Regions from separate parts of the Bradyrhizobium sp. HKCCYLRH2015 genome, predicted to be linked through region 2. Evidence: riboswitches for the same ligand, from Rfam matches in the RefSeq annotation. Region 2 holds a riboswitch; the other holds the start of a gene.

Region 1 (7,399 bases), on a different contig from region 2:
TCGTCGTGGGCGGCTGTGGCACTCCGGCGGCCTCGAGCGTATGAAAGGCCGATATCTTGTCCTGAACCCGCGCGAGACTTTTGAACGGCGGCACGATCGTCGCGACCCGGAGCTGCGGCAATCTTGCCGAGAGCACCGTCACCTGTTCCTGCGTCGGAAACAGCAGATCGACCTTTCGCTCGGCTGCAATGCGTTCTGCCGCGGCGAGCCATCCGAACGGATCGCGTCCGAACCGCGGCACGGCGTGAACAGCCCGCACATGCCGGGTGAAGCGCGACAGGCAGATCCGCGTCGAGGACAGGATCTCGACCTCATGTCCGAGCGCGCCGAGGCGCCCGGCGACCTGACGCGACGTGAGACCTGATCCTTCCGACAGCAGGACGCGCATCCCAGATCGCCTCACGTTCCTGAAGAGAAGAAGTGTCGGAGATCGCGAAAGGTGGCATCGAACCGCGGCCAAATCAATGTTTGTGCTTGGCTCGCGGTCTCGGCGAGCCTTGAGCCGCGTCCATCAGCGATGATTAAACGCGGCGCATCGGTTCGGAGAGTCCGGGATCGACCTGCCAACGCCGCGTGATGTTGGTGACAGGGAGAATGCGCGTGATGTCCGCACGACGGGCAGATCGCGCATGACGCTCATGCACGAATTGCCCGTCGTGTTAGTTCGTCGCACGAAAGTCCTTGCGCCGTCGGGCAACTCAGGCGCAGATTTCCGCGCGTCCCGCCTCACAGCAAGAGCGGCGTATCGCGGTCGTCACGAACGCTGAGTGTGGGATGCGATGGGCGTGTCGGATTGCGCGTGGGATTGCCCGCGCGGACGAACAATTCCGATGCGCACGGTCAAGTCGCGCGGTCCTGGCATCCCGACGCTGATGTCAAGTTCGTTGTGGTGCTCTGCATCACGCGGACGACGGTGGCCAGAAAGCCGGCGCACCGGGGAGAACGCGAAGCAGCCGTTCAACCATCGCGCAGGGAAGGCCGGGTGTTCCGGCTCGTACCTGTGGTTCCTGCCGCCTGCATTTTTCCGCAGGCGGGCCATGGGTGCGGCCAGCATCCGGCCTTCCCTGCGCCTCTGCGTTATCCGGAGGCGACGCGTGACGCAAAGCTCGGGCGCGGATGCGCCGCGAGGATAAGGCAGCATGTCTCAGACTAACCGCTCTTTGAAAAGTGGAAACCGCCAACCCTAAGCTCGTCATGGCCGGGCTTGTCCCGGCCATCCACGTCGCTCCGCAAATACGATTTACATTGTGATCGTATCGAAGAGATCGTCCCAATCTGGATTAGTTGCAATGATCAGCCCGACCTTCCAGGCACGTGACCAATGCTTGATGTTGTGCTGCGCTGGATCGCGCTCTGAATGTCGTCGAAGACTTCGAAGTAAACGAGCCGCTTCAAACCATATCGCTTAGTGAAGCCGTCGACGAGGCCAGATCGGTGCTGATACACCCGGCGCACGAGATCACTGGTCACACCGACGTACAGCGTGCCATTCGGACGATTGGTCATGAAATACACGTAGCCGCTCGCCATGTCGTCATACTGCAAGACGTGGATGGCCGGGACAAGCCCGGCCATGACGTGGGGAGAGAGCGAGGACCAAACTTCGGCAGCACCCCGGGGCTGCGCTCGGTTCCCTACCGCCGCTCACCCCTGCTCAGCAGAAACACCCCCTGCTCGCCGAACATGTTCCAGAACCACCAGGGCATGGCGACGCGCAGGGGACGGCCGTAACTATCGAGGGCGACGGCGCGCTCCATCTTGACGCCGATCTCGTCGCAGAGCTGCACGAAGTCCTTGATGGTGCAGAAATGAATGTTCGGCGTGTCGTACCAGGTGAAGGGCAGATTGTCGGTGCGCGGCATGTGGCCACCGACCAGCAACTGCAGCCGCAGCCGCCAGAAGCCGAAATTCGGAAAGGTGACGATGGCGCGGCGGCCGATGCGCAGCAGGTTCTCCAGCACGACCTTGGGCTGCCGCGTCGCCTGCAGGGTCTGCGAGAGAATCACGTAGTCGAACGCGTCGTCCGGATAATCGACGAGATCCGTATCGGCGTCGCCCTGCACCACCGCGAGCCCCTTGGCGACGCAATGGTTGACGCCCTCGCGGGACAGCTCGATGCCGCGGCCGTCGATGCCGCGGCTTTCCAGCAGTTGCAGCAGATCGCCATCGCCGCAGCCGATGTCGAGCACCTTGGAGCCGCGCTCGACCATGCCGGCGACCAGCAGATGATCAGGCCGATAGGCCAGCACCTCGCCGCCAGTGAAGCCGTTCAGCGGCAGCACACCCTGCATGCTCATGGCTCAGTCTCCCTTCGCATGGGCAAGCCCGCGCGCCTTGCCGGCGGAATCGAGAAACGCGCTGGCGATCTCGAAGAACTCGGGGACATCGAGCAGGAACGCGTCGTGGCCCCGGTCGGTCTCGATCTCGGCGAACGACACCCGCGCGCTGGAGGCGTTGAGCGCATGCACCAGCGCGCGCGACTCCGCAGTCGGAAACAGCCAGTCGCTGGTGAACGACACCACGCAAAAACGGGTCTTGATGCCGCGAAACGCCGCCGCCAGCACGCCGTCATGGTCGCCGGCGATGTCGAAATAATCCATCGCCCGCGTCAGATAGAGATAGGAGTTGGCGTCAAAGCGCTCGACGAAGGACGATCCCTGGTAGCGCAGGTAGCTCTCGACCTGGAAATCGGCGTCGAAGGAGAACGTCGGCAGCTCGCGGTCCTGCATGCGGCGGCCGAACTTGCGATGCAAGGCGGCGTCGGAGAGGTAGGTGATGTGCGCAGCCATGCGCGCCACAGCCAGGCCGCGATGCGGATGCGTGCCCTTGTCGGCGTAACGGCCGTGATCCCAGTCGGGATCGGCCATCACCGCCTGGCGGCCGAGCTCGTGGAAGGCGATGTTCTGCGCCGAGTGGCGCGTCGCGCAGGCGATCGCGAGATTGGCGAACACGCGCTGCGGATAGGCCACCGTCCATTGCAGCGCCTGCATGCCGCCCATCGAGCCGCCGACCACGGCGAACAGCGTGTCGATGCCGAGATGGTCGATCAGCATCGCCTGCGCGCGGACCATGTCGGGGATGGTGATGATCGGGAAATCGAGCCCCCACACCTTGCCGGTGGCGGGGTTCAGCGAGGCCGGCCCGGTCGAGCCCATGCAGCCGCCGATCACGTTGGAGCAGATGATGAAATAGCGGCCGGGATCGAGCGGGCGGCCGGGGCCGACCAGCGTCTCCCACCAGCCGGGCTTGCCGGTGACGGGATGGCGGTTGGCGACGTGCTGGTCGCCGGTCAGCGCGTGGCAGACCAGCACCGCGTTCGACCGGTCGGCATTGAGCTCGCCGTAGGTCTGGTAGGCGATCTGGAACGGCGACAGGTCGACGCCGCACTCGAGCCTGAGCGGCTTGTCGGCGCCGAACTGCGCCACCGGCGAGCTCGGATGATCGACCTCGTGCGAGCGCTCGTCGGGCGCGACCGTGCGCAACGCGGATGTAGGCGTCGCAGATTTGGACGTCGCAGATTTGGACTTCGGCGTCAGACCTGTCATGTCTCTCACCCCAGCCATCCGGCCAGGGCTCCCGAACCACGTGACACATCAGGCCATGAAAAACCCGGCCTGAACTGGGGTTCGGCCGGGATCGATAACGTCCCCGGCCTGTTTAGCGAGTTTTTTAACGTGGCTGCAAGCCGGCCGGCTCAAATGACCACGGAACGGGCAGAAACTAGTCCCGCGGGCGCTATTCGTCAAGGCAAGCTGGGGTTGACCGTTGGTCGGGCGCTCCGCCGCAGGTCAGCCAAGCCTGGATGGCGCAAGGTAAACTTGCTGTTGCGCAGGTCCGCGGCATCGGAGAGAACGGCATCCGTTCCTTTGGCCGCAGGTTTTCCCGTGGCCTCGCGAAGAGTGACACGGACCATGTCGAACCCGCCGCCCGCCCCGCCCTCGCTCGCCGATCTGCGCAAGGAGATCGATGCCATCGATGAGCAGGTCCATCAGTTGCTGATGAACAGGGCCGACATCATCGACCGGCTGATCAAGGTCAAGAAGACCCAGGAGGTCGGCTCGGCGTTCAGGCCCGCGCGCGAGGCCGACATGATGCGCCGCCTGGTGCAGCGCCATCGCGGCATCCTGCCGCTCGACACCGTCGAGGGGATCTGGCGCGTGATCGTCTCGACCTTCACCTATGTGCAGGCGCCGTTCTCGGTTCACGCCGACGTGTCGGTCGGCGAATCCGCGATGCGCGATTCCGCCCGGTTCCATTTCGGATTCGTGGTGCCCTACGTGCCGCATTTCAGCGCGCAAGCCGCGGTCGAGGCTGTGGCGCGCTCGAAGGGCGATCTCGCGCTGGTGTCGACGACCTCCGGCCATACGCCGTGGTGGATCACGCTCGAGCCCGTGGGCGCGCCAAAGATCATCGCGCGGATGCCGTTCATCGAGCGCGCCGACCATCCCGCCGCGCTGCCGGTGTTCGCGGTGTCGCGCGTCGCCGACGATGCGCTGGTGCTCGAGGTCGAGACCTGGAGCATCCGCGTCTCCGGCTGGAATGCGCAGGTGTCGCGGGCGCTGTCGCCGCTCGCCGACGTCATCGCGGTGCCCGATACCGCCTTCGACGGCGCCGCACTGCTGGTATCGATCGAGTCGCCGTCGAACCTCGACAAGATCAGGGCTGCCCTGATCGCGGCGGGCGCCTCGGTACGCTCCGCCGCCCTCGTCGGCGGCCATGCGAAACGCTATACGGTTCCGAGCTGAGACGCCCCGCGCCAGTGATGATTTTCCGGAGTTGACGATGAACCGCCCCGTGCCGAACCCCGGCATCCTCGATATCGCGCCCTATACACCGGGCAAGAGTCCCCAGCCGGAGCCGGGCCGCAAGGTTTTCAAACTGTCGGCCAATGAGACCCCGTTCGGCCCCTCGCCGAGGGCGATCGAGGCATTCAAGAGTGCGGCCACTCACCTGGAAGATTATCCGGAAGGGACTTCACGGGTGCTGCGCCAGGCAATCGGCCGCACCTACGGCCTCGATCCCGACCGCATCGTCTGCGGCGCCGGCTCCGACGAGATCCTCAATCTGCTGGCACACACCTTTCTCGGCCAAGGCGACGAGGCGATCTCCACCGCGCACGGCTTCCTGGTCTATCCGATCGCGACCATGGCCTGCGGCGCCAGGAACGTGGTTGCCGCGGAGACGGAGTATCGCACCGACGTCGACGCCATCCTTGCCGCGGTGACGCCGCGCACCAAGCTGGTCTGGCTCGCCAACCCGAACAACCCGACCGGCACCTACATCCCGTTCGACGAGGTCAAGCGGCTGCGCGCCGGCCTGCCGTCGCAGGTCGTGCTGGTGCTCGACGCCGCCTATGCCGATTACGTCTCGCGCAACGACTATGAGTTCGGGCTCGAGCTGGTCGCCACGACCGAGAACACCGTGGTCACCCATACGTTCTCGAAGATCCACGGGCTCGCGGCGCTCCGCGTTGGCTGGATGTTCGGCCCGGCGCATATCGTCGATGCGATCAACCGCATCCGCGGGCCGTTCAACGTTTCCTCGCCGGCGATGCTCGCGGCGGTCGCCGCGATCGAGGACACCGCGCATCAGCAGATGTCGAAGACGCACACGGAAACGTGGCGCAACTGGCTGACCGAGGAGATCGGCAAGCTTGGGCTGAAGGTGACGCCGAGTGTCACCAATTTCATCCTGATCCACTTCCCGACCGACAAGGGCAAGACCGCGGTCGAGGCCGACGAATTCCTGACCCGGCGCGGCCTCGTGCTGCGCGCGCTCGCCAACTACAAGCTGCCGAACGCGTTGCGCATGACGATCGGCACCGAGGAGGCCAATCGTCTAGTCGTGGAGGCTCTCAGCGAATTCATGAGGGCGACATGAGCGTCGCGGGGCGATTCGAACGCGTCGCGCTGATCGGCTTCGGCCTGATCGGCGGCTCGATCGCGCGCGCGGCGCGGCTGCAGGGCGTGGCCGGCGAGATCGTCACCACGGCGCGCTCGGAGAAGACGCGCGCGCGTGTCGCCGAGCTCGGCGTCGTCGACCGCGTCGTCGCGAGCAATGAAGAGGCGGTCAAAGACGCCGATCTCGTCATCCTCTGCATTCCCGTCGGCGCCTGCGGTCCGGTTGCGGCCGAGATCGCGCCGCATCTGAAGCCGGGCGCCGTCGTCTCCGACGTTGGCTCGGTGAAAGGCGCGATCGTGCGCGACATGGCGCCGCATCTTCCGGCGAACGTCCACTTCGTGCCGGCCCATCCCGTGGCCGGCACCGAGAATTCCGGCCCCGATTCCGGCTTCGCCGAGCTGTTCATCAACCGCTGGTGCATCCTGACGCCGCCCGACGGCGTCGATGCCGGCGCGATCGATCGTCTGCGTGCGTTCTGGACGGCGCTCGGCGCCAAGGTCGAGATCATGACGCCGGACCATCACGACCGCGTGCTCGCGATCACCAGCCACCTGCCGCATCTGATCGCCTACACCATCGTCGGCACCGCCGACGAGCTGGCGCAGGTGACCGAGTCCGAAGTGATCAAATTCTCCGCCGGCGGCTTCCGCGACTTCACCCGCATCGCCGCCTCCGATCCGACGATGTGGCGCGACATCTTCCTGAGCAACAAGGATGCCGTGCTCGACATGCTTGGCACCTTCACCGAGGACCTGTCGAAGCTGACGCGGGCGATCCGGCGCGGCGACGGCGAGGCGCTGTTCGATCACTTCACCCGCACGCGCGCGATCCGCCGCGGCATCGTCGATATCGGCCAGGATTCGGCGGCGCCGGATTTCGGCCGGCCGCTGCCGCAGTTGAAGAAGAACTGAGGTCAGAACAGCGGAGGGACGCGGGCGACCTTGAACGGACCGAGCACGACGACGCCATCGGAGAACCGCAGCGGGAAGGTCCGCGCCTTGCGGCCTTCGAGGGTGGCCTCCTTGCCGAGCGCATTGATGCCAAGTGCGACGCCGACATTGGCGTTCTGCTTGACGACCTTTCCGAGGCCGGGAATGGCGCGGTCGAGCGCTCCGAGCAGGTTGTTGACGTCCTGCGACTTCACACCGGGCGCCACGCGGTCAAGCGTTCCCTGCGGCACGCCGTTCTCGAGCATCTTGTCGAGGCCGAGCGCCGGGATGACCTTTTCGATCCCGGCGACCGTCATCTGCACCTCACCATCGATGTTGCCGTTGACGGTCAGGCTGAGCGTGCCCGAGGCAACGGCGAGCAACTCGCCCTGCTGGATGCGCGACTGGACGATCTCGACATGACCGCCGGCCGACTGGATCTCGCGAAACCGCTCCGGCCAGGGTTTGGGCCGGAAGTCCTTGAGCCCGGTGACGCGGGCCTGGATGTCCGAATTGAACGGCTCGGCCAGCAGAGGATGACCGCCCTGAATGCTGCCGTTTTCGATCTG
Region 2 (7,399 bases):
AAGCAGGTCGCCAAATCGGCCACCGACATCTTCAACCGCGTGCCATGCCTGGCGCCGAAGGGCGTCGCGAAGAAGAATTTCATTTCGCTGCCGCACGTCGCCAACAAGCTCGCCTCCGGCCTGCCGATCGTGATCGTCGCCTTCGGCTCATCGTCGACGCAGGGCTATGGCGCAAGCGCGCCGGACTACACCTATCCGAATCGGCTCGCCGCGCAGCTGCGCCGGCAATATCCGATGGTCGACATCAGCGTCATCAATGCCGGCGTCGGCGGCGAGGATGCGCCGGAGATGATGAAGCGGATCGAGACGTCGGTGATCGACCGTCACCCGGATCTCGTGATCTGGCAGGTCGGCACCAATGCCGTGCTGCGCGATCTCGATCCGGCCGAGACCGCCAGGCTGGTCGAGGACGGCGTCGCCAAGATCCAGGCCGCAGCCTCCGATGTCGTGCTGGTCGATCTGCAATATTCGCCGCGCGTGAACGAGCGGCAGGAGAGCGCGGGTCGCATGAACAAGCTGCTCGGCCGCATCGCCGAGCTGCATCACGCCGGCATCTTCCCGCGCTTCGAGGTGATGCGCGACTGGCACGAGCGGCAGGCGATCCCGATGAACGAGTTCGTGATCTCGGACGGCTTGCATATGAGCGATTGGGGTTATGCCTGCTTCGCGCAACTGCTCGGCGACGACATCATCCGCTCGGTTGGCCAGGTCAAGCTCGGCATCAACGCGCCGGCCGAGGTGCCGACCTATCGGCCGATGTGACGCCGCGGGCGTCATCCCGGGGCGCTCGCCGCGCGAGCGAACCCGGGATCCGGAGGTGATGTGCGGATGAGGAATGACGAGTAGCGCGCAGCGATGAGATCGGTCTACTCGCGACGCTCACTTCGCCATTCGCTACGCCGCGCTGAGGGCGGCGTCGAGATCCTCGATCAGATCGTCGGCATGCTCGAGCCCGGCGGAGAAGCGGATGAAGCCCTCGCTGATGCCGAGCTCGGCGCGCGCGTCCGGCGTCAGCCGCTGATGCGTGGTCGTTGCGGGATGCGTGACCAGCGTCTTGGCGTCGCCGAGATTGTTGGAGATGCGCGCGAGCCTCAATCCGTTGAGCATACGGAACGCCGCCGCCTTGCCGCCCTTCACCTCGAAGCCGACCAGGGTCGAGCCGGCGCGCATCTGCTTCTTGACCGTCGCCGCCTGCGGATGGTCCTCGCGTCCGGGATAGATCAGCCGCGAGATCTTCGGATGCGCGGCGAGAAAATCGGCGACCTTGCCGGCGGTCTCAGTCTGCGCGCGCACGCGCACCGCGAGCGTCTCCAGGCCCTTGAGCAAGACCCAGGCGTTGAACGGCGAGATCGACGGGCCGGTCTGGCGCATGAAATTGTGGATGTGCTCTGCAATGAACGCCTCCGACGACAGGATCACGCCGCCGAGGCAGCGGCCCTGGCCGTCGATGTGCTTTGTCGCGGAGTAGACGACGACGTCCGCGCCGAGCGCGAGCGGGCTCTGCCAGATCGGCGTGGCGAACACGTTGTCGACGATCAGCCGCGCGCCATGGGCGTGCGCGATCTCGGCGATCGCGGGAATGTCCATCACGTCGAGCGTCGGATTGGTCGGGCTCTCGAGGAAGAAGCTCTTGGTGTTCGGCCTGACCGCCTTCTGCCACTGGTCGAGATCGAGCCCATCGACCAGCGTCGACTCGATACCGTAGCGCGGCAGGAGATCCTCGACCACGTAGCGGCACGAGCCGAACAGCGCCTTCGCCGCGACGACGTGATCGCCGGCCCGCAGGGGGGCCAGGATCGCGGTGGTGACGGCGGCCATGCCGGTGGCGGCCGAGCGGCAGGCCTCGGCGCCCTCGAGCTCGATCATGCGGCGCTCGAACATCGCCGTGGTCGGATTGGAGAAGCGCGAATAGATGAAGCCGGGATCCTCGCCCTTGAAGCGCGCCTCGCACTCCTCGGCGGTGGCGTAGACGAAACCTTGCGTGAGATAGAGCGCCTCGGCGGTCTCGCCGAATTCGGAGCGCAAGGTGCCGGAATGCACCAGCCGGGTTTCGGGACGGTAGTGAGCGAACGACGCCGGGGCCTTCGCGGGGGACTTCGACGCAGGAGAATTGGACATGTGACCTCCATCGTGACCACCGCTGCTGGCGATGGGCACAAAAAAACCGGCCTGGGAAAACTCCTCACGGCCGGGATCACATTCGTCCCCGGCCTGTTTAGCGACTTATTTAACGTGGCTGCAAGCCGGCCGGCTCAAATCACCACGGGATAAGTGGTGCTCATAGTCGCAACCGGCCTTTCCGTCAAGCCGGCCATCGGATAACCGGTCAAAAGACCCTATATTGGCTCGCATAGCCGCCATTCCGGCAAAGGATCAGGTCTTGCCGTTTTCGCTTCCCGCCGACGCCCACGGCATCCTCCCCGATCGCATGATCGTGGCGATGGCGGAGGCCGGCCTGATCATTCCCGAATATGATTTCGTCGAGAGCCAGATCCAGCCGGCGAGCTTGGACCTGCGGCTCGGCGACGTCGCCTACAGGGTGCGCGCGAGCTTTCTGCCGGGGCCGGGATCGACCGTCGCCGAGCGCATCGACGAATTGAAGCTGCACGAGTTCGCGCTCGCCGACGGCGCGGTTCTGGAGACCAACTGCGTCTACATCGTGCCGCTGCTGGAGAGCCTGGCGCTGCCGAAGGACATCGTCGCTGCCGCCAATCCGAAGAGCTCGACCGGGCGGCTCGACGTGTTCACGCGCGTGATCGCCGACGGCACGCGACGCTTCGACATGATCGGCGCCGGCTACCACGGCCCGCTCTATGCCGAGATCAGCCCGAAGACGTTTCCGGTCCTGTTGCGCGAGGGCTCGCGGCTGTCCCAGGTTCGCTTCCGCTATCGCGACGCGGTCCTGTCGGAGGACGAATTGATCGCGCTGCACCAGGCCGAGCGGCTGGTCGATCGCGATGATGCGGATCTCGCCGGCGGCGTCGCGCTGTCCGTCGACCTGTCCGGCAGCAATGCGAACGGCTATGTCGGCTACCGCGCCAAGCGCCATACCGGCGTCGTCGACGTCGACCGCCGCGCCGGCTATCCGGTCGAGGAGTTCTGGGAGCCGATCAAGGCACGGCCCGACGGCAGCCTCATCCTCGATCCCGGCGAGTTCTACATCCTGGCCTCGAAGGAAGCCGTGCAGGTGCCGCCGGACTACGCCGCGGAGATGGTGCCGTTCGATCCGCTGGTCGGCGAATTCCGCGTCCACTATGCCGGCTTCTTCGATCCCGGCTTCGGCTATGCCGGCGCCGGCGGGCAGGGCTCGCGCGCGGTGCTCGAGGTGCGCTCGCGCGAGGTGCCGTTCATCCTCGAGCACGGCCAGATCGTCGGCCGCCTGGTCTACGAGAAGATGCTGGCGCGTCCCAACGCGATGTATGGCAGCCGCATCGGCTCCAACTACCAGGCCCAGGGCCTGAAGCTTTCCAAGCACTTCCGCTTCTAGCCGGCTGCGTCTGCCGCGCACCCCCAATGCGCCTGCCGCACAGGGCGCGCGCCAGCGCCGTGCTAGGAAAGCGAAAGCAATCGAACGACAAGACGGCCGCGACCTGCGCGGCCGAGCGGGGAGCTGAGATGTCCGAGATCGGCCTGGCCGACAATCCGGTCGGCGAGGGGCGTGCATTGCCGCCCCCCGAGAAGCCGATGCGGAATAAGCTCGTCGACGGCCCCATTCTGCGCACGCTGCTGTCGCTGGCCTGGCCGAACATCATCGCCAACACGGCCGGCACCTGCGTCGTCATTGCCGAGACCTCCTATATCGGCCGGCTCGGCATCGAGGCGCTGGCGGCGATGGCGCTGGTGTTTCCGCTGGTGATCCTGACCATGACGATGTCCGGCGGCGCGATGGGCGGCGGTGTGGCCTCGGCGATCGCGCGGGCGCTGGGCGCCGGCGACACCGATCGCGCCTCGACGCTCGCCTCGCATGCGCTGCTGATCGCGCTGCTGTTCGGCGCGACCTTCATGATCGGCATGCTGGTGTTCGGCCCGGCCTTGCTGGAGTTGCTCGGCGGCCGCGGCGCGGTGCTGAGCCATGCCACGGCCTATCTGCAGATCTTCTTCGGCGGCGCGATCCTGCCCTGGCTGATGAACTCGATGGCCGGCATCCTGCGCGGCACCGGCAACATGAAGCTGCCGTCGTTCATGATCCTGAGCTCGGCGATGCTGCAGATCGTGCTGGGCGGCACGCTCAGCCTGGTCCTCGGGCTCGGTATGCGCGGCGTCGCCGCCGGCGCGCTGCTGGCGTTCTGCGTCAGCATCTCGGTGATGGGCTGGTACCTATTTTCGGGGCGCGCGCGCGTCCGGCCGAAGCTGCGCGGCCTCAGGATCAGCGGCGCGATGTTCGCCGACATTCTCAAGGTCGGCGCCGTCGCCTGCTTCTCGCCGCTGCAATCCGTGCTGTCGATCGCGATCTTCACGCATATGCTGGCGTCGTTCGGCACCGCGGTGCTCGCCGGCTACGGCATCGGCGCGCGGCTCGAATTTATGATGACCACGGTCGCCTTCTCCGTCGGCATGGCCTCGGTGCCGATGGTCGGCATGGCGATCGGCGCGCAGCGAATCGCGCGCGCCCGCCGCATCGCCTGGACGGCGGGGCTGGTGTCGTTCGCGTCGGTTGGCGCGCTGTCGACGCTGATCGCGATCGTCCCACAATTGTGGGTCGACATCTTCACCCAGGACGAGAGCGCGCGCGGCGCCGGCCGGCACTATCTGCAGGTCGCCGCGCCGATGTATGCCTTCATCGGCCTGGCGATCTCGATGTACTTCTCTTCGCAGGGCGCAGCCAGGGTGATCGGTCCGGTGCTGGCGCAGACGGTGCGGCTCGTGTTCATCGCCGCAGGTGGCTCTTATCTGTTGAGCCATGCTGCGACCGAGGGCGACTTCTTCATGCTGGCGGCGTCCTCGATGGTGCTGCTCGGCGTGCTGACGCTCGCGAGCGTCATGCTCACGCGCTGGGGGCCGAAGCCGGCCGCGGCGCTGGAGCTGCGCCCGGCCGTGCTGGCGGCCGGACGCGGTCCTGACGCGCACGCGCCGCCCCCGGCGCGTGTCGGCTGAGCCGCTATCCGCGCAGCCTGCCCAACGTGTCCTGCATCGCGCGCGCGCCGAGCTCCATCTGCTGCTCGATATAGGGCGCGATCTCGTGCGGCAGCACGTCGGTGGTCCAGATCACCCGGCAGCGCTCCTCGCCTTCCGCGATGATCTGAAACGACGCACTGTGCTGGCTGATGCGTTCGTTCCTGATGGCGTAGACGAGGCGCCGGCGTTGATCGTTGCAGTCGACCAGCTGCTCGCGCGCCACGCTGCCGTTGGCGAAGCTGACAATGCGGACGTCGCCGTCGAGCCTGGTGTCGGTCACGAAGCCGCGCGCCACCCTGGTATGAACGGCGCCGAAATCGCGCACGGCGTCCCACACTGCAGCCGCCGGGGCCGCGATCGGAATGTCCTTCTGGATGGATGCCATGGGCTTGACCTCACGGACATACGGCTTCGACGTTGTTGCCGTCGGGATCGATCAGGAAGGCGGCGTAATAGGTCGGGCTGTAGTCCGTGCGCGGCCCGGCGCCGCCATTGTCGCCGCCTCCTGCCTTCAAACCCTCGCTGTGGAATCTGGCGACCGCCGCGTGGTCCTGGGCGCGGAACGCGATATGCGCGGTGCCTTTGCTGGCGCCCTTGTCGAGATACAGCCACAGCGCCGGCTGCCCCTTCGGGCCGATGCCCGCCGACGCCTCGTCCTTGGAGCAGAGGATGTGGCCGAGCGGCGCCAGCGCGGCGGTGTAGAAGCGGACGCTGGCGTCGAGATTGCCGACCCTGAGGCCGATATGATCGTACATCGATGATCTCCATGCTTCGCATGCGGCTGCCGCACGCGCCGGGATCATCCAATCAATGGCGGCTCAGACGGTCTTGGAGAATCTTGCGCTCGCCGCGCGAGGCCTTGCGAAACTTCGCCGGCGACACGCCGGCAGCGCGCGAGAAGGTGCGGGTGAAATTCGACAGATCGGCAAAGCCCGAATCGTAGGCGATGGCGGTGACCGGCGTATCCTCCTCGCTGAGGCGCCGCGCGGCGTGCCGCAGGCGGGAGCGGATCAGATATTGATGCGGCGTCACGCCGATCGTAGCGGCGAACATCCGGAGGAAATGAAACGGGCTGACGCCGGCCTCGCCTGCCGCAGCCGCCAGGTCGATGTCATCATGCGCATTGTCGTCGATCCACAACGCGCTCTCGACCGCGCGCCGTCGGTCGCGAGGGCCTGGTGTCGCGGCGCGCGCCTGCTGGCCCGTGGCGGTCGCGACGAAGCGGCTGGCGATGATATGGCCAATCTCGTCGAGGCCCAGGGTCTGCTCGCGCGCGGCGACGGCCTCTGCGAGCTCAGCGAGGACCATGAGCTCCGGCAGCGGCGGCATCGCGCCGGCCCGCCAGGCCTGCCTGTCGCCGCCGATCTCGTCGATCAGCGCATCGTCGAAGAAGAACGACAGGCATTCGTCGCCGCAGACGTGGTCGTGCGTACACATGAACTCATCGCCGGGATGCCCGACCAGCAGCGCGCCGGTGACCAGCTCGAAGACGCGGCCGCGGTGCCGACAGCCGAAGCTGCCCTTGCGGACATAGGACAGCGAGTAGCCGGCATACTGCTCGACATAGGGACGCTCGCCCGGCATCGCTGCACAGCGGAACTCGGACACGGTGACGTCACGGCTTTCGAACAGGATGGTGGCGGTCATCCTGCAAATCTAGCGCATTGCGGAGGAAAGTGGAGGGCGATGCGCGAGATAATATCGCGCGACGCGAGGCGTCCGCTTACGACGCGCGCGGCCGGTCGACGGCGAGAAACGCGTCGAACAGCGTCAGGCCCGCATGAGGCCGTGCGCCTTCGAGCGACAGCAGCCGACGCTTGGAGACGATGCCGCTGTTGGGCGACGGCTTGTCGAGGCCGTTGCCGATGTCGCGGACGCGATGGCAAGGGACGATCAGGACGAACGTATTCTTGGTCAGTGCCTGCGCGATCGAGTTCAGCGCCTTGGGCACGTGCAGTTCGTCTGCGATCGCGTCGGCGGTGCGCGTCTCGCCGCGCGGAATCGCGCGAATGCAATCGTAGACGCGCTGGTTGAAGGGCGTGACGCCGTCGAGGTCGAGCGCAACGTCGGAGAAGTCGACCTCCTGCCCGCGCAGCATGGCCGCGATGCCTTCGATGGCGAGTTCAGTATTCGAACACGAGCGCTGCTCCCGTGCGTCGGGAAACTGACGAAACAGGCGCCGCCGCGTCTCGATTTCCCGCGCTTCCGGCAATTGTACGCCGGTGATTCCGGCATCGCTCCATGCAATGCCGCAACGGCCGAGGGCCGTATCAAAGATCGTATA

Evidence for each region. A riboswitch is a leader RNA that binds a small molecule or an ion and turns the genes downstream of it on or off. The one in region 2 is predicted to bind S-adenosylmethionine.
Region 1: it holds a riboswitch for S-adenosylmethionine, as region 2 does, so the genes downstream of both, metX (homoserine O-acetyltransferase MetX) here and ACQR1H_RS25145 (O-succinylhomoserine sulfhydrylase) in region 2, are expected to answer to the same signal.

What each region holds. Positions count from the first base shown of each region.
Region 1 is NZ_JBNPUO010000019.1:6,580-13,978, reverse strand. It holds gene ACQR1H_RS32830 (ATP-grasp domain-containing protein) at 1-388, opposite strand, end outside; partial or broken gene ACQR1H_RS32825 (GIY-YIG nuclease family protein) at 1,241-1,575, opposite strand; gene metW (methionine biosynthesis protein MetW) at 1,635-2,297, opposite strand; gene metX (homoserine O-acetyltransferase MetX) at 2,301-3,554, opposite strand; SAM riboswitch at 3,637-3,716, opposite strand; gene ACQR1H_RS32810 (chorismate mutase) at 3,912-4,745, shown strand; gene hisC (histidinol-phosphate transaminase) at 4,783-5,880, shown strand; gene ACQR1H_RS32800 (prephenate/arogenate dehydrogenase family protein) at 5,877-6,812, shown strand; gene ACQR1H_RS32795 (DUF2125 domain-containing protein) at 6,815-7,399, opposite strand, start outside.
Region 2 is NZ_JBNPUO010000010.1:18,372-25,770, reverse strand. It holds gene ACQR1H_RS25150 (GDSL-type esterase/lipase family protein) at 1-762, shown strand, start outside; gene ACQR1H_RS25145 (O-succinylhomoserine sulfhydrylase) at 895-2,118, opposite strand; SAM riboswitch at 2,195-2,274, opposite strand; gene ACQR1H_RS25140 (2'-deoxycytidine 5'-triphosphate deaminase) at 2,381-3,487, shown strand; gene ACQR1H_RS25135 (MATE family efflux transporter) at 3,616-5,094, shown strand; gene ACQR1H_RS25130 (SRPBCC family protein) at 5,099-5,500, opposite strand; gene ACQR1H_RS25125 (VOC family protein) at 5,511-5,870, opposite strand; gene ACQR1H_RS25120 (helix-turn-helix transcriptional regulator) at 5,923-6,762, opposite strand; gene ACQR1H_RS25115 (methylated-DNA--[protein]-cysteine S-methyltransferase) at 6,839-7,399, opposite strand, start outside.